DNA from 4 places in the Pantoea sp. X-Soil-ISGK-421 genome. Region 2 is predicted to be linked to each of the others. Evidence: riboswitches for the same ligand, from Rfam matches in the RefSeq annotation. Region 2 holds a riboswitch; each other region holds the start of a gene.
The links. Region 2 has a riboswitch for thiamine pyrophosphate ahead of thiM (hydroxyethylthiazole kinase). Riboswitches for the same ligand answer to the same signal wherever they lie in the genome.
Positions count from the first base shown of each region.

Region 1: it holds a riboswitch for thiamine pyrophosphate, as region 2 does, so the genes downstream of both, thiC (phosphomethylpyrimidine synthase ThiC) here and thiM (hydroxyethylthiazole kinase) in region 2, are expected to answer to the same signal.
Region 3: it holds a riboswitch for thiamine pyrophosphate, as region 2 does, so the genes downstream of both, AC6I8K_RS19420 (LuxE/PaaK family acyltransferase) here and thiM (hydroxyethylthiazole kinase) in region 2, are expected to answer to the same signal.
Region 4: it holds a riboswitch for thiamine pyrophosphate, as region 2 does, so the genes downstream of both, AC6I8K_RS21755 (FAD-dependent oxidoreductase) here and thiM (hydroxyethylthiazole kinase) in region 2, are expected to answer to the same signal.

Region 1 is NZ_AP035979.1:284,405-292,277, reverse strand. It holds gene hupA (nucleoid-associated protein HU-alpha) at 1-97, opposite strand, end outside; gene AC6I8K_RS01325 (YjaG family protein) at 286-876, opposite strand; gene nfi (deoxyribonuclease V) at 939-1,607, opposite strand; gene hemE (uroporphyrinogen decarboxylase) at 1,610-2,677, opposite strand; gene nudC (NAD(+) diphosphatase) at 2,717-3,490, opposite strand; gene AC6I8K_RS01305 (Rsd/AlgQ family anti-sigma factor) at 3,579-4,085, shown strand; TPP riboswitch at 4,321-4,421, shown strand; gene thiC (phosphomethylpyrimidine synthase ThiC) at 4,512-6,437, shown strand; gene thiE (thiamine phosphate synthase) at 6,434-7,081, shown strand; gene AC6I8K_RS01290 (aminotransferase-like domain-containing protein) at 7,235-7,873, opposite strand, start outside.
Region 2 is NZ_AP035979.1:2,666,401-2,674,273, reverse strand. It holds gene ahpF (alkyl hydroperoxide reductase subunit F) at 1-1,469, shown strand, start outside; gene AC6I8K_RS12450 (hypothetical protein) at 1,538-1,741, opposite strand; TPP riboswitch at 1,965-2,059, shown strand; gene thiM (hydroxyethylthiazole kinase) at 2,093-2,878, shown strand; gene thiD (bifunctional hydroxymethylpyrimidine kinase/phosphomethylpyrimidine kinase) at 2,875-3,675, shown strand; gene fbaB (class I fructose-bisphosphate aldolase) at 3,823-4,875, shown strand; gene AC6I8K_RS12430 (GntR family transcriptional regulator) at 5,018-5,704, opposite strand; gene AC6I8K_RS12425 (mannitol dehydrogenase family protein) at 5,803-7,263, opposite strand; gene AC6I8K_RS12420 (MFS transporter) at 7,308-7,873, opposite strand, start outside.
Region 3 is NZ_AP035980.1:133,835-141,707, reverse strand. It holds gene AC6I8K_RS19425 (acyl-CoA reductase) at 1-1,040, opposite strand, end outside; gene AC6I8K_RS19420 (LuxE/PaaK family acyltransferase) at 1,037-2,119, opposite strand; TPP riboswitch at 2,221-2,348, opposite strand; gene AC6I8K_RS19415 (DksA/TraR family C4-type zinc finger protein) at 2,484-2,750, shown strand; gene AC6I8K_RS19410 (YgdI/YgdR family lipoprotein) at 2,835-3,068, shown strand; gene AC6I8K_RS19405 (YgdI/YgdR family lipoprotein) at 3,096-3,326, shown strand; gene AC6I8K_RS19400 (cation-transporting P-type ATPase) at 3,569-6,268, opposite strand; gene AC6I8K_RS19395 (efflux RND transporter periplasmic adaptor subunit) at 6,776-7,864, shown strand; gene AC6I8K_RS19390 (efflux RND transporter permease subunit) at 7,864-7,873, shown strand, end outside.
Region 4 is NZ_AP035980.1:664,669-672,541, forward strand. It holds gene AC6I8K_RS21735 (ABC transporter ATP-binding protein) at 1-584, opposite strand, end outside; gene AC6I8K_RS21740 (HesA/MoeB/ThiF family protein) at 581-1,546, opposite strand; gene AC6I8K_RS21745 (thiazole synthase) at 1,558-2,316, opposite strand; gene thiS (sulfur carrier protein ThiS) at 2,320-2,517, opposite strand; gene AC6I8K_RS21755 (FAD-dependent oxidoreductase) at 2,501-3,445, opposite strand; TPP riboswitch at 3,575-3,694, opposite strand; gene AC6I8K_RS21760 (6,7-dimethyl-8-ribityllumazine synthase) at 3,947-4,384, shown strand; gene AC6I8K_RS21765 (MFS transporter) at 4,479-5,792, opposite strand; gene AC6I8K_RS21770 (pirin family protein) at 5,980-6,705, opposite strand; gene AC6I8K_RS21775 (LysR family transcriptional regulator) at 6,828-7,703, shown strand; gene AC6I8K_RS21780 (MFS transporter) at 7,813-7,873, opposite strand, start outside.

The DNA.
Region 1 (7,873 bases), 2.4 Mb from region 2:
TGATCGCAGCCAGGGTAGATTCCAGCGCAGTCTTAGCCTGGGTTTTAGACAGGTCAGCTTTCTCTGCGATCACATCAATCAGTTGAGTCTTGTTCATAAGTTATCCTTAAAGTGTATTTATCGCTTGCTAAGCAACGAGTGCGAGGGAAAAGCCCTTCTCAGGCCTTGTTCAGCCAGCACGCACCGATAGCCACAATTTTCAGCCCCCCAAATGTAGACCAGACAGGGGGCCGATGTGAAGCCTCCAGGCGCGGTAATTCGGGCCTGAAGTCACGTTTTATTGCCTTATTGCTGAAAAAGTATACCGATGTTACTGATTCCCGCTTCGCGCAGGTCTGCACGCAGGCCTTTAATCAATTCCAGGTCGCGCTCCTCGCACTCGGACAGCAGGCGGAAAATCTCCCACTGCAGGTCCCATTCATCGATGACGGCCTGATTTTCACGCAGCTCTTCGTCGGTCATTTCGCGGCCAGCCTGGGTCATTTCCAGAATCGCTACGGTAGTGATCGAGGTGCGGCTAACTTCAACCGCGTGCTCCAGCGTTTCACCGCTGAGTTGAGCATGCAGTAATTCACTCAATGCCACGCAGGCATCGATCGCTGGATGCACACCGTAAACCTCGAAATCGTCACCGTCAGGAATAGCCGCTTCAAATTTCTCCAGCTGACCGTCGAAATTGATTTTGGCATCTTTGACCGTCAGGCTTTCCCAAATGAGATCGAGGATACGACGATAGAGTTGCGGATCGGCGAATTCGGTCTGCTGACAGAAAGCCCAATAGTTAGGGAACATACGCTCGCAGAGACAGGCCATAAAAGTCATATGCTGCCAGCTTTCAAGCTTCGCCAGACGCAAATGGACGGGATTCTGTAACATCAAACTTACTCTCAATAGGTTAGCTGGCGGCAGTGTACCGCAAAAGCCGGGCGCAAACAGCGTTAAGGCGTATTTTGCCAACGCAGAAAGGCCGGGCGTCCAGAGGCTACGGCATCCGCCCAGCGCGTCGGTTCCGGCAAACGGTAACCCGCCGTACAGGTTTCAACCCAATGCAATGCACTATCCAGGCTGACGCGATGGCCTGTTGAGATAAACAGCGGATTACAGCGTGCTTTACTGCGCCACACCCAGCCAATCTGTTCACCCTTGTCCACCAGCGGCTGGCGGCTGCCAGGCTCAGCGTCCAGTTCCGCAAAGCGCCCACACAAACGCTTCTTCGCCACTCCAATGGTCGGCACATCCACCAGCGAACCAAAATGCGCGGCCACGCCAAGCCGACGGGGATGGGAAATACCATGGCCATCAACAAACAGCAGATCGGGCAGTTGGGAGAGCTGCTGCCACGCTTCCAGCAGCGCCGGCATTTCACGGAAGGATAAGAAGCCTGGAATATACGGCATGGTGGTGGCCACGCGCGCAATGCGATGCTCTACCAGCGTTAAAGAAGGGTATTCGAGGATAACCAGGGCAGCACGAGTGATCTCCCCGCCCTGCTCAAAACCGACATCGGCACCACCAATAAAGCGCGGCGGCAGCACGTCGAAATCATCCTGCCGCACCACATCAGCAGCGCGTTGTAACTGTTCCTGGCGGAGTGCGGCTAAATCCACGATCAGGCCTGATGATAAGGACGTGACAGGCGGTGCACCGCTTCCACAAACGTACCAGCATGTTCCGGTGGTACGTCGGGATGGATGCCGTGACCAAGGTTAAATACGTGACCTTCGCCGGCGCCAAAACCTTCAAGAATACCCGCCACTTCCTGCTCAATGCGCGCTGGCGGAGCATACAGCATGGAGGGATCCATGTTGCCCTGCAGCGCCACTTTGTCTCCTACACGACGACGCGCATCCGCTATATCGGTAGTCCAGTCCAGTCCCAGCGCATCACAGCCAGTCGCGGCGATCGCTTCCAGCCATTGGCCGCCACCTTTGGTGAACAGCGTAATCGGTACACGACGGCCTTCGTTCTCGTGCAGCACGCTATCAACGATTTTGTGCATATAATACAGCGAGAATTCGCGATAGTCGCGTCCGGTCAGCACGCCGCCCCAGGTATCGAACACCATGATTGACTGCGCACCGGCTTTGATCTGCGCATTCAGATAGAGAATCACGCTGTCCGCCAGCTTATCCAGCAGCTTGTGCAGGGTTTGCGGCTCGGCATACATCATCTTTTTAATTTTGGTGAAGGCTTTGCTACTGCCGCCTTCAACCATGTAGGTCGCCAGCGTCCACGGACTGCCGGAGAAGCCGATCAGCGGCACTTCGCCTTTCAGGTTGTGACGAATGGTACGCACCGCGTTCATCACATAACCCAGTTCTTGCTCGGGGTCCGGCACTGGCAGCTTGTCGACATCCGCACGGCAGGTGATCGGATTGGAGAAGCGCGGGCCTTCGCCGGTCTCAAAGTAGAGCCCAAGGCCCATCGCATCTGGAATAGTAAGAATGTCGCTGAAGAGGATCGCCGCATCCAGCGCATAGCGACGCAGCGGTTGCAGCGTGACTTCACACGCTAGCTCAGCATTCTTACACAGCGACATAAAATCACCGGCCTCAGCGCGCGTGGCTTTGTACTCCGGCAAATAACGCCCGGCTTGTCGCATCATCCATACCGGCGTGACATCTACCGGCTGACGTAACAGGGCGCGCAGATAACGATCGTTCTTCAGTTCACTCATAATGGGCTCTCTCATGCTAAGGCCGGCAGTGTAGCATTTTCACGTCGCGCTGGCGCGACACAGGGCAACGGTATCTTCAATCAGACGACGTGCAACGGTGCCGGGCGGCGGCAGCAGCGGCAAATCGTCATAACGATACCAACCGGCATCCAGCAGCTCTTTGCCATCGTGTTGCAGATCGCCGCCGTCATATTCAGCCATGTATGCCACCATTAATGACTGCGGAAACGGCCAGGGCTGCGAGGTTACGTAACGCACATTTTTGACCCGGACGTTGCTCTCCTCCATGACTTCCCGCGCCACCGCTTGTTCTAATGTTTCGCCCACTTCGACGAAACCCGCCAGCACGGTATAGATGTTGTTACGATGACGCGCATGATTAGCGAGTAGGATCTCATCGCCACGGCGGATGGCGACGATGATGCACGGTGCAATTTGCGGGTAATAGCGTTCGCGACAGTGATTGCACAAACAGGCAAATTCGCGCTTACTGATGTGCATCTCATGGCCACAATAGCCGCACCAGCGATGCGATCGGTAAAACTCCGCCAACTGCACGCCACGCCCGGCAATTTGGAACAGGCCCACATCCTCATCAATCAGTTGGCGCACTGAGCCCATGCTGTCCGGACGCGATTCGCGTACCAGCCAGACATTCTCGCCCTGCCATTCGCCAATTAACATACCGCTGCTACCACTGAGTCCAAACTCAATGGATAAGCCATACGGCAACTCGCCTTGCGGCAACCAAAGTTTTTGCTCATGGCTGACAATCCACCATCCAGCGTCTAAGCTTGAGATCTCACGTTGCATCTTAATCGTTGTCCTTAGCGTCAAACCGCACGCTGAAACCCTAATATTAAGTGTGTAATAAACAACTATAACCTACCTGGAGCCCCATATGCTTAACCAGTTAGATGACCTGACACAGCGTGTAGGCGGCGGAAATGAATTGGTTGATTCATGGTTGCGTGCCCGCAGACAGTTGCTCGTCACGTACTATGAGCTTGTTGGCATGAAGCCGCAAAAAGATGCGTTAACCACGCTGGATGAACAGGCGCTTGATGCCTTCTGCCACAATCTGGTGGACTACCTTTCAACCGGTCATTTCAGCGTGTATGAACACATCATCAGCGAGATGCAGGGAGATAACCCACTGATGGTTGCTGCGCAGATCTATCCGGCACTCGAGGCGAATACAGACCACATGATGCAGCTCTATGACAGCCACCTGCAGCAAGCTATCAACGACGATAATTGCGTAGATTTTCAAACGGCGCTCTCTGAAGTCGGTGAAGTGCTGGAGTCGCGCTTCACGCTTGAAGATAAACTGGTGCAACTCGCATGGGATAATCAGCTCGCAAGACTGCCGGTTGCCAACGACAGCATCATTGCCCGCCCGGCCTGAATGCCTTCAGTTGTAAAAAACTTGTTATTCCAGAAAAGCCCTCTTATGCTGAAAGGGCTTTTTTAATGTCTTCTTTAACGACAATAAAGAGTCAAATTTTGCGATATAAGCGTAGCGTGCGCAGCGAGTTCACGCTCGGACAGCGCGCAGGGACCGGAGCGTACACGTAGTACGTGACGGTCACGAGCACTGCCCAGGCGTGAAATAGCAAGCAAAGTAGCTTATATCGTAAAACATCAACTTGTCGGAGTGCCCAATGGGGCTGAGACCGTTAATTCGGGATCCGCGGAACCTGATCAGGTTAGTACCTGCGAAGGGAACAAGAGTAGACATCATCAGCACGATGTACGTTGGCGCCCAGCATCGTTTCTGTTACTCCTTCCGAACTCTGGACAAGCAACTTCCAACTTTCACAGGAAAATTGCTATGTCTGCTGTTAAAACCTCTCGTCGTGAACAACGTGCCCAGGCACAAGAATTTATCGATTCCCTGCAGGGAACCGCTTTCCCTAACTCGAAACGCATCTGGATCACCGGCAGCCGCGCGGATATTCGTGTACCGATGCGCGAGATACAGCTGAGCCCGACGCACATCGGCGGCAGCAAAGATAATCCACAGTACGAACAGAATGAAGCGGTACCGGTCTATGACACTGCCGGTGCTTACGGCGATCCTGAAGCGGCGATCAATGTACATCAGGGACTCGCCAGGCTGCGCGCCGACTGGATCGAAGAACGCGGCGACAGCGAAACCATCCACCAGCTGAGTTCACGCTACACCCAACAACGTCTGGCCGATGAAGGGCTCGATCACCTGCGCTTTGAGCATCTGCCACAACCGCGCCGTGCCAAAGCGGGTCGCTGCGTTACTCAACTGCACTATGCACGTCAGGGCATCATCACGCCGGAGATGGAGTTTATTGCGCTGCGTGAAAACATGGGCCGCGAGCGTATTCGTGGTGAAGTGCTGCTACAGCAGCATGCCGGTTACAGCTTTGGCGCCAATCTGCCGGACAATATCACCGCGGAATTTGTCCGTCAGGAAGTGGCCAGCGGCCGTGCCATCATCCCGAGCAACATTAACCATCCGGAAACCGAACCGATGATCATCGGTCGTAACTTTCTGGTAAAAGTGAATGCCAACATCGGTAACTCGGCGGTAAGTTCGTCAATTGAAGAAGAAGTGGAGAAGCTGGTGTGGTCAACGCGCTGGGGTGCAGATACCGTGATGGATCTCTCCACCGGCCGCTATATCCATGAAACGCGTGAATGGATTTTGCGTAACAGCCCGGTGCCGATCGGTACGGTACCGATTTATCAGGCGCTGGAAAAAGTAAATGGAATTGCGGAAGACCTCACCTGGGAGATTTTCCGCGACACGCTGCTGGAACAGGCGGAACAAGGTGTCGACTACTTCACCATCCACGCTGGCGTGCTGCTGCGCTACGTGCCGATGACGGCCAAACGTCTGACCGGTATTGTGTCGCGCGGCGGCTCGATTATGGCGAAATGGTGTTTGTCACATCACACCGAAAGCTTCCTCTATCTGCACTTCCGCGAGATTTGTGAAATTTGCGCCGCCTACGATGTGGCCCTGTCGCTTGGCGATGGCCTGCGTCCCGGTTCGATTCAGGATGCCAACGATGAGGCGCAATTTGCCGAACTGCATACGCTGGGTGAACTGACCAAAATCGCCTGGGAATATGATGTGCAGGTGATGATTGAAGGTCCTGGACACGTGCCGATGCAGATGATCCGTCGCAATATGACTGAACAACTCGAGCACTGCCACGCAGCACCGTTTTACACACTTGGCCCGCTCACCACGGATATCGCCCCCGGTTATGACCATTTCACTTCCGGTATCGGTGCCGCCATGATTGGCTGGTTTGGCTGTGCGATGTTGTGCTACGTGACGCCGAAAGAGCACCTCGGTTTACCGAATAAAGAAGATGTGAAGCAAGGCCTAATTACCTACAAGATAGCCGCACACGCGGCAGATCTGGCGAAAGGTCATCCGGGTGCGCAGATCCGCGACAATGCGATGTCGAAAGCGCGTTTTGAATTCCGCTGGGAAGATCAGTTCAATCTGGCGCTCGATCCGCACACCGCACGCGCCTATCACGATGAAACTCTGCCGCAGGAATCGGGAAAAGTGGCACACTTCTGCTCGATGTGCGGCCCGAAATTCTGCTCGATGAAAATTACTCAGGAAGTGCGTGAGTTTGCCGCCCGCCAACAGGCTGAAGCTCAGCCGATTGAAATGGGTATGGCGCAAATGTCGGATGCCTTCCGCCATCGTGGCGGCGAGCTCTATCACGCTGCCGATACCCTTAAAGAGGACAATGTATGACCGACGCCTTTCCTGCCACAGCGCCAAAATTGGGGCTGTATCCCGTTGTTGATAGCGTGGATTGGATCGCGCGCTTGCTGGAAGCCGGTGTGCGCACCATTCAGCTGCGCATTAAAGATTGCGAGGATCATGAGGTAGAAGATGCCGTACGCGAGGCGATTGCGCTCGGCAAACAGTATCGCGCCCGCTTGTTTATCAATGATTACTGGCGCTTAGCCATCAAATACCACGCTTATGGCGTACACCTCGGTCAAGAGGATCTTGATGTGGCCGATTTGGCGGCTATTCGTGAGGCGGGATTGCGTCTGGGTTTATCGACGCACGATGATGCCGAGCTGGATCGGGCTCTGGCGCTGCGCCCATCTTACATTGCACTTGGCCACATCTATCCGACGCAAACCAAAGACATGCCCTCTGCGCCACAGGGCGTGATGGAGTTGAAGCGTCATTTGGCGCGTTTGCAGGATGTGCCAACCGTGGCAATTGGCGGTATTTCACTGGCGCGCGTGCCTGAAGTACTGGCTACAGGCGTTGGCAGCATTGCGGTGGTGAGCGCGATTACCCAGGCCGGAGACTGGCGTGAGGCAACGCAGCAGTTGCTGGCATTAGTGGAAAATGGAATCGAACCTGCAGAAGCAATGTAATGCGTGGTAAGTGAGGAGAAAACGCTGGAATCTGTCGCGCAGCAGCGTGATGTAACGGCTAGCGTCATTTCCTGATAAGGCTAAAGTGTCCCTGCCCGCTGTCGCTTGCAGCGGGCCAGGGCTGGTCTTAACCTCTCCCAGCCCTGCCTTTCTTTACAATGCTAAGGAGGAGGTATGCACGGTTTCCACACTACAGGCCAGCATGGCCCGTTCTACAGCGGCTCCGAGTTGGGCTATCGCCTGCTCGGTATGCTCATTCATTGGCAAGCCGTAATTCAGGCGCAAGCAGTTGCGATATTTACCCGAAGCCGAAAACAGCGAACCTACCGCAACCTGCATATTCAGCTCACGCAATTCGGTATTGAGCCTTACCGCGTCAAACGCCTCTGGCAATTCAATCCACATCAGGAAACTACCCTGCGGGCGAGACACACAAATACCGCACGGAAAATAATGCCGCACCCAGCAACTGAACGTTTCATAGTTGCGTTGATACACCTGACGCATGCGCCGCAAATGCGGCAGATAATGACCAAGTCGAATAAATTCAGCGACCGCATGCTGAGGCTGTGTTGCCGTCGAACCGGTGCTGATGTATTTCATATGCAGCACGCGATCGCGATAGCGCCCCGGCGCCACCCAACCCACGCGCAATCCCGGTGCCAGCGTCTTGGAGAACGAACTGCACAGCAACACGCGGCCATCCTGGTCCAGCGACTTGATGGTAACGGGACGAGGATATTCCCACGCCAGTTCCCCATACACATCGTCTTCAATAATCGCGGCATCGAA
Region 2 (7,873 bases):
CAGAGATCCGTACTCTGCTGGCTGATATCGCGAGCTTGTCAGAAAAAGTCAGCTTCCGTGAAGAGAACGATCGTCCGGTTCGTAAACCCTCTTTCCTGATCACCAACCCAGGCCGTAACAGTGGGCCGCGCTTTGCCGGTTCGCCAATGGGTCACGAATTTACTTCACTGGTTTTAGCCTTGCTGCAAACCGGTGGACATCCTTCGAAAGAAGCGCAAAGCCTGCTGGATCAGGTTGTGGCGCTGGAAGGCGACTTCCACTTCGAAACGTATTATTCACTGTCGTGCCACAACTGTCCTGACGTGGTACAGGCGCTGAACCTGATGGCGGTGCTGAACCCGCGTATCAGCCATACTGCGATTGACGGCGGTATGTTCCAGAACGAAATCACCGAGCGCAACGTGATGGGCGTGCCGGCCGTGTTCCTGAACGGTAAAGAGTTCGGGCAGGGTCGTCTGAGCCTGGCGGAAATCGTCGGTAAAGTGGACACCAATGCCGATAAGCGCGCGGCGGAAGAGCTGAATAAGCGTGATGCCTACGAAGTGCTGATCGTCGGCAGCGGCCCAGCGGGCGCAGCAGCGGCCATCTACTCGGCACGTAAAGGTATTCGTACTGGCCTGATGGGCGAGCGTTTCGGTGGCCAGGTGTTGGATACCGTAGATATCGAAAACTATATCTCTGTGCCGAAAACTGAAGGCGCTAAGCTCGCCGGTTCTCTGCGTGCCCACGTTGATGATTACGACGTGGATGTGATTGATACCCAGAGCGCCATCAAGCTGATTCCAGCGGTGAAAGAGGGCGGTCTGCACGCGATTGAAACGGCATCTGGCGCGGTATTGAAATCTCGCAGCATCATCATTGCCACCGGCGCACGCTGGCGCAATATGGGCGTGCCGGGTGAAGAGCAGTATCGCACCAAGGGCGTGACTTACTGCCCACACTGCGACGGTCCGCTGTTTAAAGGCAAACGCACCGCGGTCATTGGCGGCGGTAACTCTGGCGTGGAAGCGGCTATCGATTTGGCAGGCATTGTTGAGCACGTTACGCTGCTGGAATTTGCCAGCGAAATGCGCGCCGACAAAGTGCTACAAGACAAACTGCGCAGCCTGAAAAACGTCGATGTGATTCTGAATGCACAGACCACCGAAGTGAAAGGCGACGGCAGCAAAGTCACCAGCCTGACGTACATCGACCGTAATAACCAGACCAGCCACGAAATCGCGCTGAGCGGTATCTTCGTGCAGATTGGTTTGTTGCCAAATACCACCTGGCTGGAAGGTGCGGTTGAGCGCACCAAAATGGGCGAAATCATCATTGATGCCAAGTGTGAAACCAGCCTGAAAGGCGTGTTCGCGGCCGGCGACTGCACCACGGTGCCGTACAAGCAGATCATCATCGCCAGCGGTGAAGGCGCGAAAGCCTCACTCAGCGCCTTTGATTATTTGATTCGTACCAAACCGGCTGAATAAGTTTTTGCGATAGCCACGCAACAGCCCTGCAATCTGTGTTGCAGGGCTTTTTTTATATATGGATGTTGCTAACCCAACCAGCGTTTTGCTTCGGCATCACTGATATCGCGGTAATACACCTTGTTCAGATATTCGCCGCATCGTTTACAACGCGCTTCAATGTGAGTGGAAAAATAAGTTCTGCCGGTGGGAGAAATCGCGCCCTTGCGGGATATTTGGATGTTGTGCCATTTATGCGCATGTGGAATAAAGCTGAAGAATTTTAATTTCATTATCGCTACCGGAATCGAGTGGGCGGGGTTTCTCTTCAAATCCGGAGGGCTATTAGGCCGTTTTTTGCGCAAAATGAGCTTGATATTTATCAAGTTGAAATGAGTCTTGTCTCAAATGATTGGTTTTTAATTGGCACTCAACAGCGCCACTTTCATCACATCGGCTGATTTACAAGCTTCAACGCTGCCATTATCCTGTCTGCGGCATGAAGCAACACCTGCATGCTATGACTCGGGGTGCCCCTGTAAACAGGGCTGAGATACACCCGCTGACCTGATCTGGATAATGCCAGCGTAGGGAAGTCAGATGCCTGACCGCATTCGCCTTCTTGATCGCCGGTTGGGAGCCTTATGAAAAAGCCTGACCTTCTTTCCCCTGCGCAACTCGCGCACTCACTGCAACTGCTGCGTCAGCAAGCGCCACTGGTGCACTGCATGACGAATGACGTGGTGCAAACCTTTACTGCCAATGTGCTGCTGGCGCTGCAAGCCTCGCCTGCGATGGTGATCGATCCTGAAGAGGCGGCACAATTTGCGGGTTTTGCCGATGCGTTATTGATTAACGTCGGCACGCTAACGCGCAATCGTCGTGATGCCATGTTAGCGGCGGTGCAAGCCGCGCAAAGCGCAGGCACGCCGTGGACGCTGGATCCGGTGGCGGTCGGCGCATTAACGCTGCGCACCGCCTTCTGCCAACAGTTGCTGAGCCTGCAACCGGCGGCGATTCGCGGTAATGCTTCAGAAATTCTCGCCCTGGCGAACCAGGCAAGCGGCGGACGCGGTGTGGACAGCCTGCATCATGCGGATGCTGCGCTAAGTGCGGCCCAGCAACTGGCAGGTGATTACCAAACCGTTGTAGCGGTTACCGGTGAAGTCGATTACGTCACTGACGGTGTGCAAACGCTGGCCATTCCCGGTGGCAGTCCGCTGATGACGCGCGTGGTGGGCACAGGTTGCGCGCTGTCGGCGGTGGTTGCCGCCTTTAGCAGCTTACCGGGCGATCGCCTGCAACATGTCGCTGCGGCCTGCCGCGTGATGTCGCTGGCCGGTGAGCTGGCCGCGCGTAAAGTCGAAGGGCCGGGCAGTTTTGTCGCCGCGTTCCTTGATACGTTGTGGACGCTGGAGGTGAATGCATGAAACGCATCAACGCGTTAACCATTGCTGGCACCGATCCGAGCGGCGGCGCGGGTATTCAGGCCGACCTCAAAGCCTTTTCCGCGCTGGGCGCTTATGGCACCAGCGTTATCACTGCGCTGGTGGCACAAAACACCTGCGGCGTGCGGTCGGTCTATCGCATCGAACCTGATTTCGTTGGCGCACAACTCGATTCGGTGCTGGATGATGTGCGCATCGATGCCGCTAAGATTGGCATGCTGTCAGAAACCGCGATTGTCGAAGTAGTGGCAGAGCGGCTAAAACGGGCCCGTTTGCCGTTTGTGGTGCTGGATACGGTGATGATCGCCAAAAGCGGCGATGCGCTGCTGTCGCCGGATGCGGTAGCCAGCGTGCGCGAATTGCTGCTGCCGCAGGTGTCGCTGATCACGCCAAATCTGCCGGAAGCCGCCGCGCTGTTGGGACGCGTGATGGCGCAGGATGAGAAAACCATGTTGCAGCAGGGCGATGCGCTGCTCGATCTTGGCTGTGAAGCGGTGCTGATGAAGGGCGGACATCTTAGCGATGCCGAAAGCCCGGATTGGCTGATTACCCGCGACGGACGTCAGCGCTTTACCGCGCCACGTGTTAACACGCGTCACACGCATGGTACGGGGTGTTCGCTGTCGGCGGCGCTGGCCGCATTGCGTCCGCGTCATGATGATTGGGTGACGACGGTGGCAGAAGCCAAAGCCTGGCTGCAGCAAGCGCTGCTGCACGCCGATTCGCTGGAAGTAGGAAAAGGCATTGGGCCGGTGCACCATTTCCATCAGTGGTGGTAGGGCGTAACGCCAGATTGCCGCTTTTTCATTGCGCATCCGTCTGAAAAATGGAGTCAGCAATTTGCCTGCCTGGTGCATTCCGGTCCAGGCTGTTGGGGGCGAATCGGCAACGGCCGGTTCCAATCCAGCCATTTATCAGGAGCGAACATGACGGACATCGAACAGTTATTGGGCAAAGAAGCGGACAGCCTTCTTCAACATCGCTGCATGACTCTTCCAGCGGATAGCCTCTATTTACCCGGCGCGGATTATGTCGATCGCGTCATGATCGACAACAATCGCTCTCCCACCGTATTACGCAATATGCAAACGCTGTACAACACCGGACGTCTGGCGGGCACCGGCTATTTATCGATTCTGCCGGTCGATCAGGGCGTTGAGCACTCAGCGGGCGCCTCCTTTGCCGCCAATCCGGCCTATTTCGATCCGAAGAATATTGTTGAGCTGGCGATTGAAGCCGGCTGTAACTGCGTGGCATCCACCTATGGCGTGCTGGCCTCGGTGGCACGCCGCTATGCGCATCGCATTCCGTTTATGGTGAAGCTGAACCATAACGAAACCCTGAGTTATCCCACCCAATACGATCAGACGTTGTATGCCAGCGTTGAGCAGGCGTTCAATCTGGGCGCGGTGGCGGTTGGCGCAACGATCTACTTCGGTTCTGAACAATCGCGTCGGCAGATCGAAGAGATCTCGGCAGCCTTTGAACGTGCGCATGAGCTGGGCATGGTGACGGTATTGTGGGCTTATCTGCGTAATGATGCTTTCAAGAAAGAGGGCGTTGATTATCACGCCAGCGCCGATTTAACCGGCCAGGCCAACCATCTGGCGGCCACCATCGGAGCGGATATCGTTAAGCAGAAGATGGCGGAAAATAACGGTGGCTATAACGCGGTGAAATTTGGTCATACCGATGAACGCGTGTATAGCAAACTGACCACAGAAAACCCGATTGATTTGGTGCGTTACCAGTTGGCGAACTGCTATATGGGACGTGCGGGATTGATTAACTCTGGCGGTGCATCGGCCGGAGAAACCGATATCGCGGAGTCGGTGCGTACCGCCGTGATTAACAAACGTGCTGGCGGCATGGGGCTAATTCTCGGGCGTAAAGCGTTTAAAAAGTCGTTGAAAGAGGGCGTGCAGCTGATTAATGCGGTGCAGGATGTGTATTTGTCAAAAGACGTTACCATCGCTTAAATGTGAGAAAGGTCGCCATGAATGGCGACCCTACGTTCACAGAGCTGGGTTATCGTAGGGTGCGCATTCATGCGCACCTGCATAACCAGGCAATTAATTGCTTAAGTGAGCTGCATTACGCCATGAATGGCGAGCTCTCAAATTAAGGCGCTTCAAACCACTCGCTGTTACGCTCGGCAATCGGCGTGATGGTCATAATCATCTCCTGCAAATGGCGGCGCATCGCGGTTTCAGCCGCCTCGACATCATGTGCTTTCAACGCGCTATAGATATCTTCATGCTGCTGAATTAAACGCTCCGGCGGTGACACTTCGCTCAACGTCAGAAAACGCACGCGGTCCATGGTGGCTTTGATGTTCTCCACCGTTTCCCATGCCAGCAGGCAGTTAATCCCTTCAGCAATCAACCGGTGAAACTCATCATCCAGCGTTAAAAATGCCTGGCTGTCATGACGCTCAGCGGCGAGACGCTGCAGCTGTAAGTTATGCTCCAGCGCCATCAATCCCGTCGCACCGATTTCCTGCGCAGCGCGGCGTACCACGGCGATTTCTACCGCTTCACGGATAAAGCGACCATCGGCCACACGCTGGGCGGAGATCTTGCGAACGAAGGTTCCGCGCTGCGGTAAAACTTGCACCAACCCGGCCTCTGCCAGCTTGATAAAGGCTTCACGCACCGGCTGACGTGACACGTTAAAACGCGCCGACACTTCCTTCTCCGACAGCAGCGAGCCCGGATGAATAACGCAGGTCACAATATCTTTGCGCAGATAACGATAGATCTGCTGATTTACCGGTTCGCTGGTGGTTATGGTATAGGCAGTCGACATGCAGCAATATCCGTATTACGGCTGGCATCTGCCAGCCCGTTAAGAAAGGTTCAGTCTAATCAGCACGCTGCGTCTGCGCTACACATTTGTGCAGGCGCTTAGCCTTGTGTGACGAGGCTTTGAACCGTGGCGCGCGCGCCCTGTTGTACCAATTGCAGATACAGTTCGGTTACGCGAGAGACCAGTACGGTTTCCTTCAGCAGATCGTCGCCGAACACGGCGTTTAGGCCGAGCAACGCCTTAACGCGCGCCGCACCTTCCTCACTGTTAGCCACGATGTCTGCCAGCTGATCTTTCAGTGGATCGCGGATCTCAATGCTTTGACCTTGCTCATCCACGCCGCTGACGTAGCGCATCCAACCGGCAACGCCCAGCAACACGAAATCGCACGAGGTACCCTTGCGCAGATGCCAGCGTGCGCTATCCAGCAGACGCTGCGGCAGCTTTTGTGTACCATCGGTGGCGATTTGATAGGTGCGATGTTTGATGGCGCGGTTCTCATAACGCGCAATCAGTGAATCGGCGTACGCCTCGAGATCGACGCCCTGGGTGCGCAGCGTCGGCGCCTGATCCTGCAACATCAATGCGCGTGCCGCCTGACGATAGCTGGCATCGGCCATACAATCGCTGATGTGCTCATAACCGGCGAGAAAACCGAGATAGGCCAGGAATGAGTGGCTGCCATTGAGCATACGCAGCTTCATCTCTTCGAACGGCAGCACATCGCTGACCAGCTCAGCGCCCGCGTTTTCCCATGCCGGACGACCGTTGACAAAGTTGTCTTCAATCACCCACTGGAAGAAAGGCTCGGCTTCCACCGCCACCGGATCGCGGCTGCCTAAGCGCGCTGCCAACGTGTCGAACGCGGCATCGGTCATTGCAGGCACGATGCGATCCACCATAGTTGAAGGGAAGGTGATATGCGTCTGGATATAGTCCGCCAGCTCAGTGCTATGGCGCTCGGCTAACTGCGTGATCACGTTGCGCGTAACATGACCGTTTTCCGGCATGTTATCGCATGACATCACGCTAAACGGCGGCAAATTGCGTTGGCGGCGGCGGATAATCGCCGCCAGAATCAAGCCGGGCAGCGAGCGTGGCTCAGTAGGATTAGCGAGATCGTGCACAATGTCAGGATGATCAGGGTTGAGCTTGCCGCTTGAAGGCATGTAGCAGTAGCCTTTCTCGGTCACCGTCATCGAGACTATCGCCACCTCCGGCTGACTCATCGCTTCAATGACCGCTTCAATGCCGTCGCCTTTGCCGTGCAGGGCTTGCGTCACTACGCCAATCACGCGCGTGTGTAAGCTCTCATAGGCCATTTCGGTCAGCGTGTAAAGCAGATCCTGCTGACGCAGCGCCTGAATCAGCGTGCCGCTATTGAGATTCACTTCGCAATAACCCCAATCGCTGCCCTGTGCGGCCAGTTTATCGGTCGCCAGCGCCTGGTGCGCCCGATGAAACGCCCCGAAACCGATGTGTACCATGCGGGTTTTGAGTTGCGTGCGGTCATAAGCGGGGCGTTGGACATCAGCGGGGAGGCGTTCAAGCTCTAACATAGTCATTCCTTTTCGCAAATGGGGCGCTCAGCGCCCCATGAGATTTACACAGAAACCGGTTTATTGTTGGCTTTAGGTTCACGAATCACCAGCAGCACCAGCAGCGCGCCAACGCCAGCCACCGCACCCGCGAGGATAAAGGCACTGTCAAACTTACCCGAGTGCTGCACGATGAAACCGGTGACAACCGGACCGATAACACCTGACAGGCTGCCAATCAGATGGATAAAGCCACTGATGCTGCCGACACGGCTTTTGTGCACCACATCCTGCACAATCGCCCAGTAAATCGCACCGGTGATGTAGAGGAAGAAGATGGAGATCGACATCATGATCACCGCCGAGTTGACCTCTTTTATCGTACCCGCCAGCGCCACGCAAATCGCCGCAGCGGTAAGTGACACCACCAGCACAATTTTACGCGAAAGCAGCAATTTACCGGTGATGTTGAAAATTTTATCAGAGATCCAGCCACCCAACGCCAGGCCAACGAAGCCAACAATCCACGGGATCATGGTGGTGATGCTCATCGCTTTGATGTCGAGGCCGTGCGCCTGCACCAAATACGCCGGGAACCAGCTCAGGAAGAAGAACAGAATGTAGTTGTAGC
Region 3 (7,873 bases), on a different replicon from region 2:
CCATTACGCCACGCGGCAATACTGTTCGTCTCTTCGCTAGCCAGCGGACGGCGGGGATGTTTATGCGCCAGTGCGGCAAGTTCATGGGCGATATAGCTGGCGAACTCATTTGGCGACACCTTACCGCCGCGTTCAACAAACAGCATCTGCGGCGAGTAGCAACCCGCCTGGTCGTAACACATCACGTCGTGAGCCACGCGACGCGCCAGTTCAGCGCCCTGCCGTGAATTCAGCGCTGAATTCGCCACTAGCCCAAAGCTGATTTTGTGGCCGTGTGGCAGAAAGCGGGTGGTGACAGGCAAACGCTGTTGGATCGCCGCCAGCGTTGAGTTTCCGCCATAAGCCACCACCGCATCGGGCTGGCGCAGCCACGTTGGCTCGGTTTGCGCATCGCCACCTTTCCACCACACTACTGCGATGCACTCGCCCAGTTTTGGGTCGATTTCCGCCAGCAATTGCGCGAACCAGCTCGCCATCAGTGGCTCATTGCCCGGCAGTTTGCCAATGGTGCCCGCTTTGACCAGCAGACCGCAGATCAAACTCCACAGCGGCAAACCGGGCACATTACCCGCCCAGATGTGCATCAATAGCTGCGGGCCAAATGCCCGCGCGAAACCGCCTTTAGGGCGCGGTTGGAAATCGTCGAGCATTTGAGGATCGGCGAAATCTTCCGCCAGAAAGCGTTTCAGCTGCGGCTGGCGGAAAGTTTTCAGGTAGCCGGTGAGGCCAAGGCGCACCATTTCGGCATCGTAACCGGTGATAATCGGCAGCAGCTTTTCAGCCTTGATACGTAACGGATGCTGGCGATCAAGTAGTCGCACTACCGCTTGATCAACGACGGCAATGATCTGCGCGACGCTTAGCTGGCAGAGGTAGGCGCGGGCGTTGGCGCGGATGCGCGCAGAAAGAGCGTTTATCTGCTCATCATTGAGTTGCGGAACGCAAACCTCAAGATTTTCGCCGTGATGGCTGAAATTCAGCGTGTGCCACTGCACGTCATCAATGGAAAGGCCCGGCAGATGACCGGCAATTTCTTTCACAGCGGAGCCCGCGCGCCGGCGAGAAACGCATCCATGGTCAATGAACAGCCTTTGGCATCAGCACCGGTCGCGCGTCCCAGCAGATGAAATCCGCCAGGCACGATCGCACCGGCATCTTCCGTTAACAGGGCGGAAACCGAGTTGAAATGCGCCAGATCGTGATGCACCAGCACGCCAATCTCGCCCTCCGGCACATCATCACCGGTAAGCGGATTGACCACACGCGTGCGGATCCAGTGCGGTCCTGATTTCACCGGCGGGCAGTGTTCATTCCCCGAGTCGTAGAATTGCGTGCTGATTTCGGTCATACCGTACATGTTGATGCAGTGTTGGCGCGGAATGCCGAATGCGGCGGCGAGCGATGCGTAGAATTCTTCCGCGCCCATTTCGCGTGACTGGCCCTTAAACCCGCCGGTATCCAGAATGCGACTGCCTGCAGGCAGCGAGAAGCGCCGCTGCTGGCGCTGCATTTCATCGAGCAGATGCACGAAGCTGTAGCTTGCACCCAGCAGCGCATACGGCTCGCCGCGAGCTTCGGTCTGCTCCAGCGCGTTGAACAGAAGTTCGGTTTCGAGACCCTGCTCGCCCACCATCACTGCACTGTCTGGCGTACCACATTCCTGTAGCGCCACATCGAGATAGGTAGCCAGCGAGGAGTTCGGCATCACCACCGGGTCCGGGAACAAAATGCCCATGCGGATACGTGCTCTGCCTGCCATAAAGCGGCGGCGGAAGTTGAGCAGCATTGAATGTTTCCACACTTCCAGCGTTGGGTGGTAGCTGCGCCCTTTTACCGTGCCGGTAGTGCCGCTGGTCATAAAAATGGCTGCCATTTCGTCGACGGGTCGGCAGCTGAGGGTCAAATCTTTAAAGGCGGTAATCGGAATGGCGGGAATATTGCGCCAGCTTTTCACCGTCAGGGGCGTGCGGCCACGCTGGATGGCGAAGCGGCGATAAGGTGGGTTATGGGTGAACTGGTAGGCGAAGATTTCAAGGGCCAGCTGGTTGAAATCGTCGTCTGAGGCATCTTCGCGCTGCAGGAATGCCAGCAGAGCCTGGATGATTTGGGTTTCGTTCATGTGCATAGCCACCTTTGCGATTGCGCAGAGACTCCCAGGCATCGCCTGAAGAGCGCGAACTGTCCGCTACAAAGCACAAAGAGGGAATCAGGGCGTACTGTCGCCCTGCGGTTCCGCATCCCTACGCCGGTATTAGCCGGATCAGGTTCGGAGGGTCACTACGTTGCCAGCGCAGACACGCCAGCCGGTAGAATCTCAGCCCCTTAACAGAGCACCCCTTGGAACAAGCCGCAGTCTAGGGTGGCGCCCGATGATGTGTCAACCCTGTTAAAAGTGGTGGCGATTAACGCAGTCATTCCCACCTGCCCGGCATTAATCGCGCCGTGTCTTATACTTTTCCTATACGTTTTTATGGAGGTGAAGTATGGCTGGCGGTTGGTCGGAAGACGGTGCGGTTCACAAACAAATTGATGCCACGGTTGATGATGCGGTAGCCCGCGCCCGCGAAAATCTCGGTCACGGCGAAAGCGCTGAGTTTTGCGATGAGTGCGGTGAACCGATCCCGGAAGCGCGTCGCGCGGCGTTAGCGGGCGTGCGTTATTGCGTGAACTGTCAAAGCAAGATGGATAAAAAACAGGCGGCGAACAGCGGTTACAATCGTCGCGGAAGTAAGGATAGCCAGTTGCGTTAATACCCCGCTTTCTGGCTGTTTCGGAAAAATGTTCTAAGCTATTTAGGTAGTTAAAACTTATTCCACTGAAAGGAACTCATCACGATGAAAAAAACAGTATTAGCAACCGCATTTCTTGGCACCTTTATGGCAATGACATTGTCAGCGTGTTCTTCTAATCAGGCCATTAAGACTACCGACGGACGCACTATCGTGACGTCTGGCAAGCCGCAAATCGACAGCGACACGGGCCTTGTTTCCTATAAGGATGCGCAAACCGGTAAAACTGAGCAGATCAATCGCGACAAGATTACCAACATGAGCGAACTGGATAATTAATATCCTTATAACTGTCTGGAGAGACTAATGAAAAAATCAATTTTGCTTTCTATTACTGCAGTGATTGCCCTGTCCGCACTGACCGGATGTACGCGTACTTCTTACGCTATCCACACCAATGATGGTCGCACCATCGTAACTGATGGCAAACCACAGGATGCGGAAACCGGCCTGCTGGGTTATGTGGATGCCAATGGCGTGAAGCAGCAAATGAATAAGAGTGACGTGAAAGAGATTTCAGAAATTCCTAAGAAATAATCTGACTGAATCCGCACCGCTGAAAGAGATTGTCCTTCCAGCGGTGCGGATTTAACGCCCTGATATGCCTGATTTAGCCATCGTTGCGCTGCAGTCCATCGATATACCTTTTACTCTCCCTCAGCACCTCAACAATGCGTTCAAGTTCCACTGGCGCGCCACTGCGTACCGGCATGCTGTTAGCCAGCCGATGCATGCGCAGCGGAATTTCTAACGTACAAGGAATATCTCTCAGCCAGCACTTAACCTGCTACACGCCATCCTCGCGTCAAACGCTTTTCTATCTCCACCAGCACAAAGATTCCGGCGCTTACCGCCAACGAAATCAGCCAGTATTTAAACGGCAGCGGCGTGGTGCCAAACAGCGTGTTCATCAGCGGAACATAAATAATCATCGCCTGTAGCGCGATAAGCACCACGGTGACCAGCCAGATACCCCGGTTTTTCAGCAAACCTGCATCCAGCGAGAACCCGTTACTGTTGCGGCAGTTCAGCATGTAAACCCACTGCGCGGTCACCAGCATCTGCAGCAACACGGTGCGGATAAACTCCGGCGTGTAGCCGCGCGGCTGCAGCCAGGCTTCCAGCACAAAGGCGCTAATTGAAATCAGCAGACCCACGAAGATCACGCGCCAGATGGCGTAACCATCCATCACCGGGCTGCGCGCGTTACGCGGCGGTCGGCGCATGATGTTGCGTTCTGCCGGTTCGAATGCCAGACCAAACGACAGCGTTGCTGAGGTCGCCATGTTCATCCACAAAATCTGCACCGGCGTCAGCGGCAGCAAGTTGCCCATCAGAATCGCAATGATGATCAGCAATCCCTGCGCGAGGTTGGTGGGCATGATAAACAGAATGGTTTTCTTCAGATTATCGTAGACGCGTCGGCCCTCTTTCACCGCCGCAGCGATAGTGGCGAAGTTGTCATCGGCGAGGATCATATCTGCCGCCTCTTTGGTCACTTCAGTGCCTTTAATGCCCATCGCGATACCGACATTGGCCTGCTTCAGTGCGGGCGCATCATTGACGCCATCACCGGTCATGCCAACGATCTCACCGCTGCTCTCCAGCGCTTTCACCAGACGCAACTTATGCTCGGGACTGGTACGAGCAAAGATGTCGTACTCGCGCGCGGCCACACCCAATTCGGCATCATCCATGTGCTCCAGCTGATAACCGGTGATGGCGGAGTCGCTGTTACCAATGCCCAACATCTGACCAATCGCCATCGCGGTTTCCGGGTGATCGCCGGTGATCATCTTCACGCGAATTCCGGCCTGCTGGCAGTCGCGAATGGCGCTGATGGCTTCCGGACGCGGCGGATCCATCATGCAGGCCAGTCCCAGCATCTGCATGCCGTGACGTAAATCATCGTGATCAATAGAGTGCTGCGCTTCCGGCAGCCAGCGCCACGCGGCGGCGACGGTGCGCAAGCCTTCGCTGGCGTAAGTGGTGATCGCCGCTTCCCAATAGCGGCGATCAATGACTTCCGCCTCTGTCGCTCCCTGCTGCTGCTGACACAGCGCAAGCAACACATCAGGCGCGCCGGTCATCAGCAAGCAAGGCTTGCCATCAATCAGGCAGCTTACCGCCATGTATTTGTAGGCCGAATCAAACGGCAGCTTGCTCAGGATCTGCACGTTGTCACTCTGAATGCCCGCCTTGGCGGCCAGCACTTTTAGCGCACCTTCGGTTGGGCCACCGACAATGCCCCAGTTGCCGTTGGCATCCTGACGCAGCTGGCTCTCGTTACAGATATCTACCACCTGCAAAAAACCCTGCATCAGCGCATCGGACTGCTGGCCGGCTTCAAGGGTAAACTCACCTTTAGGTTCATAGCTGTTGCCGCTGATGCGCCACTGGCTATTCGCCAGCACCACTGCTTTTACCGTCATTTCGTTCATGGTTAGCGTGCCGGTTTTATCCGAGCAGATCACCGTCATGGCGCCGAGCGTTTCGACAGTCGGCAGCTTACGAATGATGGCGTGATTGCGCGCCATCGACTGCACGCCGAGCGACAGAATGATCGAGATAATCGCCGGTAAGCCTTCCGGCACGGCTGCCACCGCGAGGCTGATCACCGACAACAGCAGCTCCGTCACCGCGATGTCACGCAGCAGATAACCAAACACGAACAGCGCCGCCATCATCAACATAATGATGCCGAAAATGGCTTTACCGAGTTTGTCGATCTGCACCAGCAACGGGGTTTTCGCCTCTTCAATCGCGGAGATCATCGCATTGATGTGGCCCAACTCCGTGTCGCCGCCGGTGGCGATCACCACGCCCAGCGCGGTACCCGAGCTGACGGTCGTGCCGGAATAGGCCAGGTTCAGGCGATCGCCGAGCGCTTTCTCGCCCTCCAGTGCCACGGTATTCTTAGATACCACCGTCGATTCACCGGTCAAAATCGCCTCTTCGACGCGCAGGTTATGCACTTCAAACAGACGCAAATCCGCCGGGATCTTATCGCCTGGGCGCAGCATGACCACATCGCCCACCACCAGATCCTGAGTGGCGACGGTAATCTGCTGGCCATCGCGTAGCACCATGGCATCGCTCGACATCATGTTCTGAATACTTTTCAGCGACTTTTCTGCGTTACTTTCCTGAATGAAGCCGATTAGCGCGTTGATAACGGCCACGCCGAGAATGACAAAGGTATCGACCCAATGGCCCATCACCGCAGTGATCACCGCGGCCGCCAGCAGGATATAGATCAGCACATCTTTGAAATGCGCCAGAAAACGCATCAACAGTGATTTTTCCGCTTTCTGCGGCAGCACGTTTGGCCCGTTGGCGGTTAATCGTTGCTGAGCGTCGGTTGTGCTCAATCCCGCGGGTGAGCTGTTTATTGCTTTAAATACGGCGGCGTTATCCTGCTGATAATAGGGCCGCGCGGTTGCCTCCGAACGTTTTGGCTGAATAGGAATAACGGTCATAATTAACCCCGTGAGATTGAAATGAAAATATAAAAGCGTGCGAAAATAAAAAACACATTTTAATTATATTTTCCCGAAGCATACTGACCGTGGTCATGTTTTTACCGATTTGAAAGTGTGATGCTAATAAAGAAAGCACTAATTACTCAGTGTTATTATTTTCACCCGATTAGAAAGCTCACGTAACGAATATATCTTCACCGTTTGTGCCAGACTCTATTAACCTGATGGGGAATTATTTTGAATAAAATACATAAACTGACATTTCCGATGATTATCTTCTTTATTTTCATTGCGGTATCATCAACTACCGCGATTGGTTTTCTGACCTACAATATCGTTTCACGCATGGCGGGATAATTAGTTTCGCTATACACAGCGAAATTAAACGAAAGTTAAACACCTTTAATCCACCCCTGTTAATGACCCTTATATTGCGGAGGGTCATTATTCACTGCTTCATCTAATGGCATATTCCCGCCCTTTCTTTCTTATTGAGGCAGGGGCATGAATAATTGGCCAGTGCTGGGCGCACTTCTAATTTGTTTGGTTTTGATTGGCTGTGACAATAAAAGCGGTGGTGAAATCACCACACCTCGCGTAATTAAAGCGTTAACACTGAGTGAAAATACCACAGAGAAAGTCAGGCTATTTCCGGCGCGTATTTCAGCCGGCGATTACACCGAGTTAGCCTTTAAGCGTACCGGTCGGCTAGCGCAGCTGCAGGTGCGTGAAGGCAGCCATGTTAAGGCTGGCGAGGTGATTGGCCGGCTGATCGATACTGATGCGCAACTGCGGGTCAACGATCAGCAGAACAGATTCAGGCTGGCAGATCGCCAGTATCAACGCTTTAGTGCGCTGGCCACGCGCAGTGCCGTTTCGCAAGCTGATATGGATGTGCAAAAGGCGAACCGCGACGCCGCCGCCGTGGCGCTCAACATCGCCAAACAGGAGCTGGATTACCATACCTTGCGCGCACCTTTTGACGGCATCGTCACCAGCGTCGCGTCACAAAATCATCAGGTGGTCGCCGCCGGACAAACGGTGGCGGTGATCAGCCGTAACGATGTGCTGGATGTGATTTTTAGCGTGCCGGAAAACCTGTTTACCAGCCTTGACGTGCAGAACGCGACCTATCAGCCGGAGATCAGCCTGAATGCGCTGCCGGGCCGTACGTTTCGCGCGGCATATAAAGAACATCGCGCAGAAGCTGATGCCGCCACGCTAACCTGGCAAGTGGTGCTGACGATGCCGCGTCCCACAGATTTACCGCAGGTCAGCGGCTTGAGCGGCACGGTAAAAGTGCAGATGCACAACCTGCCCACGTCCGATGGCACCCCGCTGCTGCGCGTACCCGCCAACGCGGTGTTTAACCCGGATCACAGCCTGCCAAATCAGCCTTACGTGTGGCTAATCAGCGGTGAAGGCGATGTGCTTAACGTTCAGCAGCAGCCAGTGGTGGTGGGAAAACTCAATGCACAGGGCATCGAAATCCTTTCCGGGCTGAACGTGGGCGATCGTATTGTGGTCGCGGGCGTCAGCGATCTGCGTGATGGTCAGGCGGTACGCTTGTGGACACGCGAGCGAGGTCTGTGATGCGCCTGC
Region 4 (7,873 bases), on a different replicon from region 2:
TGCAGCAGCAAAATATCATTGGCCATGCGGCACGCTTCCAGCGGATCGTGGGTGACCAGCAGCACGGTTTTGCCGCGCAGTAAATTGGCGGTCAGGGTTTGCAAACTGAGTTTGGTCATCACATCCAGCGTGGCGAAGGGTTCATCCATCAGCACCACTTCGCGCTGCGCATAGAGCGTGCGTGCCAGCGCTACGCGTTGCCGCATGCCGCCGGAGAGTTGATGCGGCGGCGCATGCGCCACGTCGCTGAGTTTCACCTGCTCCAGCAACGCCAGCGCACGCGCGCAATCCGGCTTTTCGCCGCTCAGCCTTGCCGACAGCATCACGTTGTCCAGCACCGTTAGCCACGGATAAAGCAGATCCTGCTGGCCCATCCACGCCACATTGCCGGTTAAGCCCTGCACCGCGCCCTGCTGCGGCTTGAGTAAACCGGCGACCAGCCGCAGTAGCGTACTTTTACCGATGCCGCTGCGTCCCAGCATGACGGTGGTCTTGCCGCCGCGCAGTTGCAGATTCAGCTGCTGGCACAGCGGCTTATCGCCCCAGCTAAAGCTGACATCGTTGAAAAGAATGTCCTGATTCATGGGCGATTGGCCGCCAGAATCGCAAGCTGGTGAAATCCGCGCTGCGCCAGCGCGGTCGCGGCCTGCGCGGCGCGAATGCCGCTGGCGCACACCAGCACGATGCGCTGCTGCGTGGGCGGCCGCCACGCCGCGATCTCCTGCGGCAAAATGCGCTCAACACGCTCTGCCACGCTGATCGGTGCTTCTTCACAGCTGCGCAGTTCTACAATGCAGTCGTCGGCGGCCAGCAGTGGCAGATCGATAAACGGCACCGCATGTTCCGGCTCTTCCGCGCCATCAAAGCGGAACTGGCGGAAGTGCCAGTTCACGAAGTCGCAATTCACCAGACAACCGAGCGGCGATGGCGGCAACTGCAGCAGCACGCTGAGCGCCATCTGCGCCTGCATCGCGCCGAGCGTCGCGACTGCCGGGCCCATCACCCCTGCGGTATTACAGTTCGCAGCCGATGATGGCAAGCGCGGGAACACCGCGCGATAGCTCGGCGATCCGCCACAGAATCCGCCGACGTAACCTTGCCGACCCAGCACCGAGGCGCTGATCAGCGGAATGCCTGCCAGCAGGCAAGCATCGGAAAGTTGGTAAGTCACGGCAAAATTATCTGCCGCGTCGATCACCAGATCGCATCCCACCAGTGCCTGCTGCACATTGCTGGCGCTTAGCGACTGCTGCAGCGCCTCGACCTGCACTTCAGGATTGCGCTGCTGCAAAGCCTGCTGCGCCCGCAGCACTTTGGGCTGGTCGATATCCTGCAGAGTAAAGAGTGTTTGCCGATGCAGGTTATGCAGCGCCACGACATCGTCGTCATACAGACGAATATGACCGACACCCGCGCCCACCAACTGCGGCAACAGTGTGGCGCTTAATCCACCCGCGCCCGCCACCAGCACGCGCGCGTTTAGCAGCCTCTGTTGCCCTGCCTCACCGATTTCCGGCAGCATCATCTGACGTTGATAACGTTGCATATTTAGCGGCCTCAACTTAAGTTGGCCAAGCCAAAGATCGGCGTGGACGCGCTCGCCATATCACGCTTCTCCATCAATCCGGCGCGGCGTGCGGCCTGTCCGGCTTCAATCGCCAGGCGGAAGGCGTTGGCCATGCCGATCGGGTCGCCCGCTTTGGCGACGGCGGTATTGAGCAGGATGCCATCGAAACCCATTTCCATCGCCTGCGCGGCCTGCGACGGCGCGCCAATTCCCGCATCAATAATCAGCGGAACATCGCTGAACCACGCACGCATCGCGCGCAGGCCGTCAATGTTACGCAAACCCTGGCCGGAACCGATCGGCGCGCCCCACGGCATCAACAATTCACATCCGGCCGCCAGCAGCTTTTCGCCAACGATCAGATCTTCGGTGGTATACGGGAACACCTGAAAGCCGTCTTCAGTGAGGATGCGCGCTGCTTCTACTAGCGCAAAAGGATCGGGCTGCAGCGTGTCGGCATGGCCAATGACTTCCAGTTTGATCCACGCCGTGTTGAACAGTTCCCGCGCCATATGGGCGGTGGTGACGGCTTCTTTCACCGTGTGACAACCGGCGGTATTCGGTAACACGCGGATGTTGAGGCCGGTCAATAATTCGCGGAAAGCCGCCCCCGCCGCGCCTTCGCGCCGCAAACTGACGGTAATGATGTCGGTGCCGGAGGCGGCAACCGCCTGCTGCAAAATGGCGGGCGAAGGATAGCCGGCGGTGCCGAGCAGGAAGCGAGATTGTGGATCAAAATCGTAGAACATCGCTTAACCTCCCTGCATCGGTGACAGCACTTCGAGCTGACAACCTTCGTCCAGCAGCTGTGTGTCGTACTGGCTTTTTGGCACAAAAGCCCCGTTGAAGGCAGTGGCAACGCAGGCTACATCAATTTGCTGCTCGATCAGCAATTCGCTCAGGCTCTTGGCCTGGGTGCTGATGGCGCGGCCGTTAAGCTGAATATTCATTTAAGTGCTCCCCGAAAAGGCGCTGCATTAGCTGCTCAGCCAGCATCGGTGCCAGCAGAAAACCGTGGCGATACAGGCCGTTGAGATAAAAGGTTTGGTTGTGATAATGAATTTCCGGCAGATTTGCCGGATAGGCCGGACGCAGTCCGCTGCCGCTCTCAATCACGCGCGCTTCGGCTAAGGCCGGATGGATCGCGTATGCGGCGCTGAGCAGCTCCATCATGGCGCGCGCACTGATGGCGCTGGCATCGTCGCTTTCGATCATGGTGGCGCCGAGCATGAAATGGCCGCCGCGACGCGGCACCAGATAGCAGGGAAAACGCGGATGCAGCAGACGAATCGGGCGGGAAAACTGCACTTCATCGCTGTGCAGGATCAGCATCTCGCCGCGCACCGCACGCAGGCGCGGCAGTTCAGGCGCGGCGTGGATGCCGCGACAATCGATAATCTGTCCACTCGGTGCAGTGCGGTTGAAGGGCACACCGCGCGCGATCAGCGTGTCACGCATCTCCTGCAGCGCCAGCCGCGGATCGAGGTGCGCTTCCTGGGCGAAAAACAGTCCGCGCGCAAAGCGTCCTTCCAGCGCCGGTTCGATGTCTGCAGGATCGATCCAGTGATGCTGCTCGGTCATGCAGGCGAAACGGTTGAGTTCCTGGCTATCGCGCGGTGGCGCAACCACTAACGTGCCCTGATGCTCAATGCTGCTGATGCGCGATTGCCACCATGCGGCGGCATGTTGTCCAAGGGTGATAACGTCGCGCGGCGCGCTTTCGGCTTCACACCAGGGCGCCAGCATGCCGCCAGCAAACCACGATGCCGGTTGGCGTGATTCATCGCCAATGACCTCGACGTCTTCGCCGCGTTCCGCCAGCAAGGTTGCCACGCACAAGCCCGCCACGCCGCAGCCGAGCACGCTCCAGCGGCTCACAGCGCCGGTTCCAGGATGTTCAAAAAGGGGGAATTCACATCGGCCTCTCAGTGTTAGCTGAGACCCGCAGATACAGGAGAAGGGAAATGGCGCAACCATCGAGCTTGCCTGAGCGCCAGACAGCCCGATGAAAAAGACTGTCAGTCTTCCTACGCCAGTATCAACTGGGTCAGGTTCAAAGGGTCGCTAAGCCGCGCAATGCGCAATTAGCCTCTCAGTCTCTTTGGCGAGACTCCCCCGACGCGTCTATTTGTATTGCAGGCGTTGGCCGCCGTCAAGTGCGCTATTCAGTCACCGCACATTCCGTAGCGGCGTAATTTATTGCGCGATAAATCGCGCCGCTACGGAATGTGCCAGCTGTGACAGCGGTTTTTACATCCTCACAGGCGAGCGTGAAGGCATTTATCGCTACCTGGACTTGGTGGATCACCAGCGTAACATATGGTATACAAACACATTATTTTATGCGCAAGAACAAATACAGGTGATGTCGGAATAACCATGAACAATATTAAAATTGCATTTATTAAAGCCGGCTGGCACAAAGAAATTGTCCATAACGCCCTGGTAGGTTTTGAAAAAGAATTAGCCGATCAATCCGTTGAAGCGGAATTAAAAGTGCTGGAAGTGCCTGGCGCATTTGAAATGCCATTGCTGGCTAAGCGTCTGGCCGAAACCGGCAAGTATGATGCGATTGTCTGCGCCGCGCTGGTGGTGGACGGCGGTATCTATCGCCATGATTTTGTTGCCGCTGCGGTGGTTGATGGCCTGATGAATGTGCAGCTGACCACCAACGTGCCGGTGTTTTCCGTTTCATTAACGCCACATAATTTCCAGCCGGTTGATGTTATCGAAAACTTCTATACCGAGCATTTCATTAAGAAAGGCAAAGAAGCGGCGCGCGCAGTGCTGGCTATTCACCATTTGTCGATTGACTGAATCATTAAAAAGGGAGCACCTCATCAGGCGCTCCCTTTTTATTTATGATGACTTTCTTTGGTTAATATTCAGAATAGTGCCAGCCTCGCCTCACTCAATGTTTCACACTCATCAAATGATTACGCTTCAATTGTCGGCGCGTTTCAGACGGATTGATATCGCACGCTTTAGGCAGTAACAGCGTAAAGATACCGGCAATCACCAGCGACCCCGCCAGCCAGCAAATCGCCACGTTTTGGCTGTACAGCAGCGTCATGATCCCGACTAAATACGGTCCGCAGAATCCGCCCAGATTACCCAAACCATTGATGACACCACGCGCGCTACCCGCGACTTCAGGCGCAGCAATTCGTCCGGGAATCGACCAGAACGGGCTGGTTGCCGCTTTGAGGAAGAAGCCGCACACCACCAGCGCAATATAGGCCGCCACCACATTGTCATGCAGTACCACCGAAGCCAGCAATGCCGCGGCAAAGCAGAACAGCGACACCATCACCCACAATCGGCGCTTACCGGTGCGATCGCTTAACCATGAAATGGCGTAGATGCCGAGCACGGTGGCGACAAAGGGGATCGCCGCCAGCAGACCGACGCCCGCCATATTGGTGCCGGTGAGATTTTTCAGGATACTTGGCAGCCACAGTGTGTAACCGTAATCACCGGTTTGATAAAAGAAGTTGAGCGCCACTAACTTCATCAGGCCCGAGTTGCGGAACACCGCTTTCAACGGCGCTTTGCTAACCGGTTCCTTTTGCAGGTGCAGTGCTTTTTCGCGCGCCAGTTCGCGCAACAAATATTCTTTTTCACGGGCCGGTAACCAGCGCGCCTCTTCTGGACGATCGGCGATCACCAGCCACCACACCAGCAGCACCACGGCAGAAAGCAGGCCTTCAATAATAAACAGCCAGCGCCAGTCCAGCACATTGATGATGTAACCGGAAATCGGTGCGGTGAACATGCCGCCTAACGGCGCGAACATCATGACAAAGGCGTTGGCGCGCCCCAGCTCTTTTTCCGGGAACCAGTTGCTGACCATGGTTAACACCACTGGCAGCATGCCGCCTTCGGAAATCCCCAGCACGAAACGCAGCGCCAGCAGCTGATAATGGTTAGTGACAAAACCGGTGGCGATGGAGACAACCATCCACGCGGCCAGCGACCAGGCGATAAAGCGTTTACCGCTGCCATTGACCGCGATACGTCCGCCCGGCACCTGTAAAAACAGATAGCCAATAAAGAAGATGCCGCTCACCACGCCAGCCATTTGGCTGGTGATTGCCAAATCCTGATCCATGCCGCCAGGCAGCGCAAAGCTGATATTGACGCGATCCATGAATGAGACAATGCAGGTGATAAGAATTGGGGCGATGACGCGATACCAGCGCGTTCCGGGAATTTTTTCTTGCATGCTGCCCTCTCCATGTTAAGCCGTGATGCTTAGGTTCATTGGCTAACTATTAAAGAGAGTATGGAAATAATTATTGCGATCGTAATCACTGCAATTAATGTTAAGAAAAAGTGTTACATACGCTGTGATCGCGCATAAAAAAAAGCAGCGCGATGGCTCGCACTGCTCTTTGTACTATTTTTAATCATTAACGCTGTGGATGATTCACTTCCAGTGGACGCAAATCAAACACCAGCACTTCCGCATCATTACCATTAGCGAACTGCAGCGCGCTTTCGTTGCGAACACGGGCGCCGTCACCTTCTTTGAACGCCACACCGTTGACTTCAATGCTGCCGCGTGCCACATGGATATAGGCGTAGCGATCGGCATCCAGCGTTAAGGTCTGCTGCTCCACACCGTCGAACAGTCCGGCATAAATACGAATATCCTGATGCACGCTCAGTGAACCGTTATCACCATTTGGCGAAATGATTAAACGCAGCTGGCCACGCTTGTCACTCTCTGGCACGGAAACCTGCTGATAACCCGGTTGCGTGTTACGTTCGCCGGGCACAATCCAGATCTGCAGGAAGTGGACCTTATCCGTTTTCGAGTGGTTAAACTCGCTGTGCGTGACGCCGCTACCGGCGCTCATCAACTGCACGTCGCCCGGCACAATCACCGAACCGGTGCCCATTGAATCTTTATGCTCCAGCGCGCCTTCCAGCACATAGGAGATGATTTCCATATTGTTGTGCGGGTGCGCACCAAATCCACGTCCCGCGGCAACGCGGTCATCATTGATCACCAGCAAATCAGAGAAACCGGTCTGCTTTGGGTCCCAGTAACTGGCGAAAGAGAAGGTATGATGCGAATTCAACCAACCGTGGTCACCCACTCCGCGTTGTTCTGACAGGCGTTGTTCAATCATGGTCTGCTCCTCAAATGTGCTGTGGGGGGCGATTGCCCTTCCCGTTGCAGATAAGTATACGTAAACTGATTTGCCTAACAATGCGTCATCATGACAATGACTGTCACCGATAAGTGGACAATATGCAGATTGAAGATCTCCGTATCTATGTAGCTGTAATCAAAGCGGGTAACTTCACCGCCGCCGCCGAACAGCTGCTGCTGTCGAAGCAATATGTCAGTCGCCGCATTGCCGCACTAGAGGAGTCACTCGGCGCGCGGCTGCTGAATCGCAACACGCGGAAGTTGTCGGTGACCGATAATGGCCAGCTGTTTGCGCAGCATGCTCAGCGTATTCTGGATGATGTGCAGGAAGCCGAGCTGGCAGTATCCGGTCGTCGTCAGGTGCTGCAAGGCAGCTTTCGTTTGAGCGTACCGATGTCGTTTGGCATCAGTCATTTGTCGCCGTTTGTTGCCGAGTTTCTCAGCCTGCATCCGGGCTTGCAGTTTCAGGTCGAACTGGCAGACCGTCACGTTGATATGGTGGGCGAAGGTTTTGATATGGCGATTCGCATTGGCACGCTGCCCGATTCCAGTTTGATTGCTAAGCGGTTGGGCGAGTTTCGCCGTGTCATCTGTGCCAGCCCGGCCTATTTGCAGGGTGCTGGCGCACCGCGCACGCCGGAAGAGTTAAGTGAACATTTGTGCCTGCGCTATGGACGGGAAAGCCAGACTGGTTGGGAATTGTTTAACGGCGAGCAACGCAAAGTGATCAGCGTGCAGGGACCGATGGTCAGTAATAACGGGGAAATGTTACGCGATGCGGCGATTGCCGGGCTGGGGTTGATTATGTTGCCGGAGTTTATTGTGGCGCCGGCGTTAGCCAGTGGCGAGCTGATTACCGTGCTTGAAGAGTGGCAACCCACGTCGCTCAATCTCAATGCGCTCTATCCGCAGCATCGCCAGCGCAGTGAAATTCATCGGGTATTTATGGCGTTTTTGCAGCAGAAATTGGCGTGATTTGACCAGGTGCGCATGAATGCGCACCCTACAAAACCTAAAACCACAGAATCGCCGTTTATGCGCTTTCACTATTCGTAGGGTCGCCATTAATGGCGACCACCACGGTTTAATGACTCTCGTGCGCAAAGGTAATCGATTTGCGGCGCGCATCGCGCATCGCTACGGCA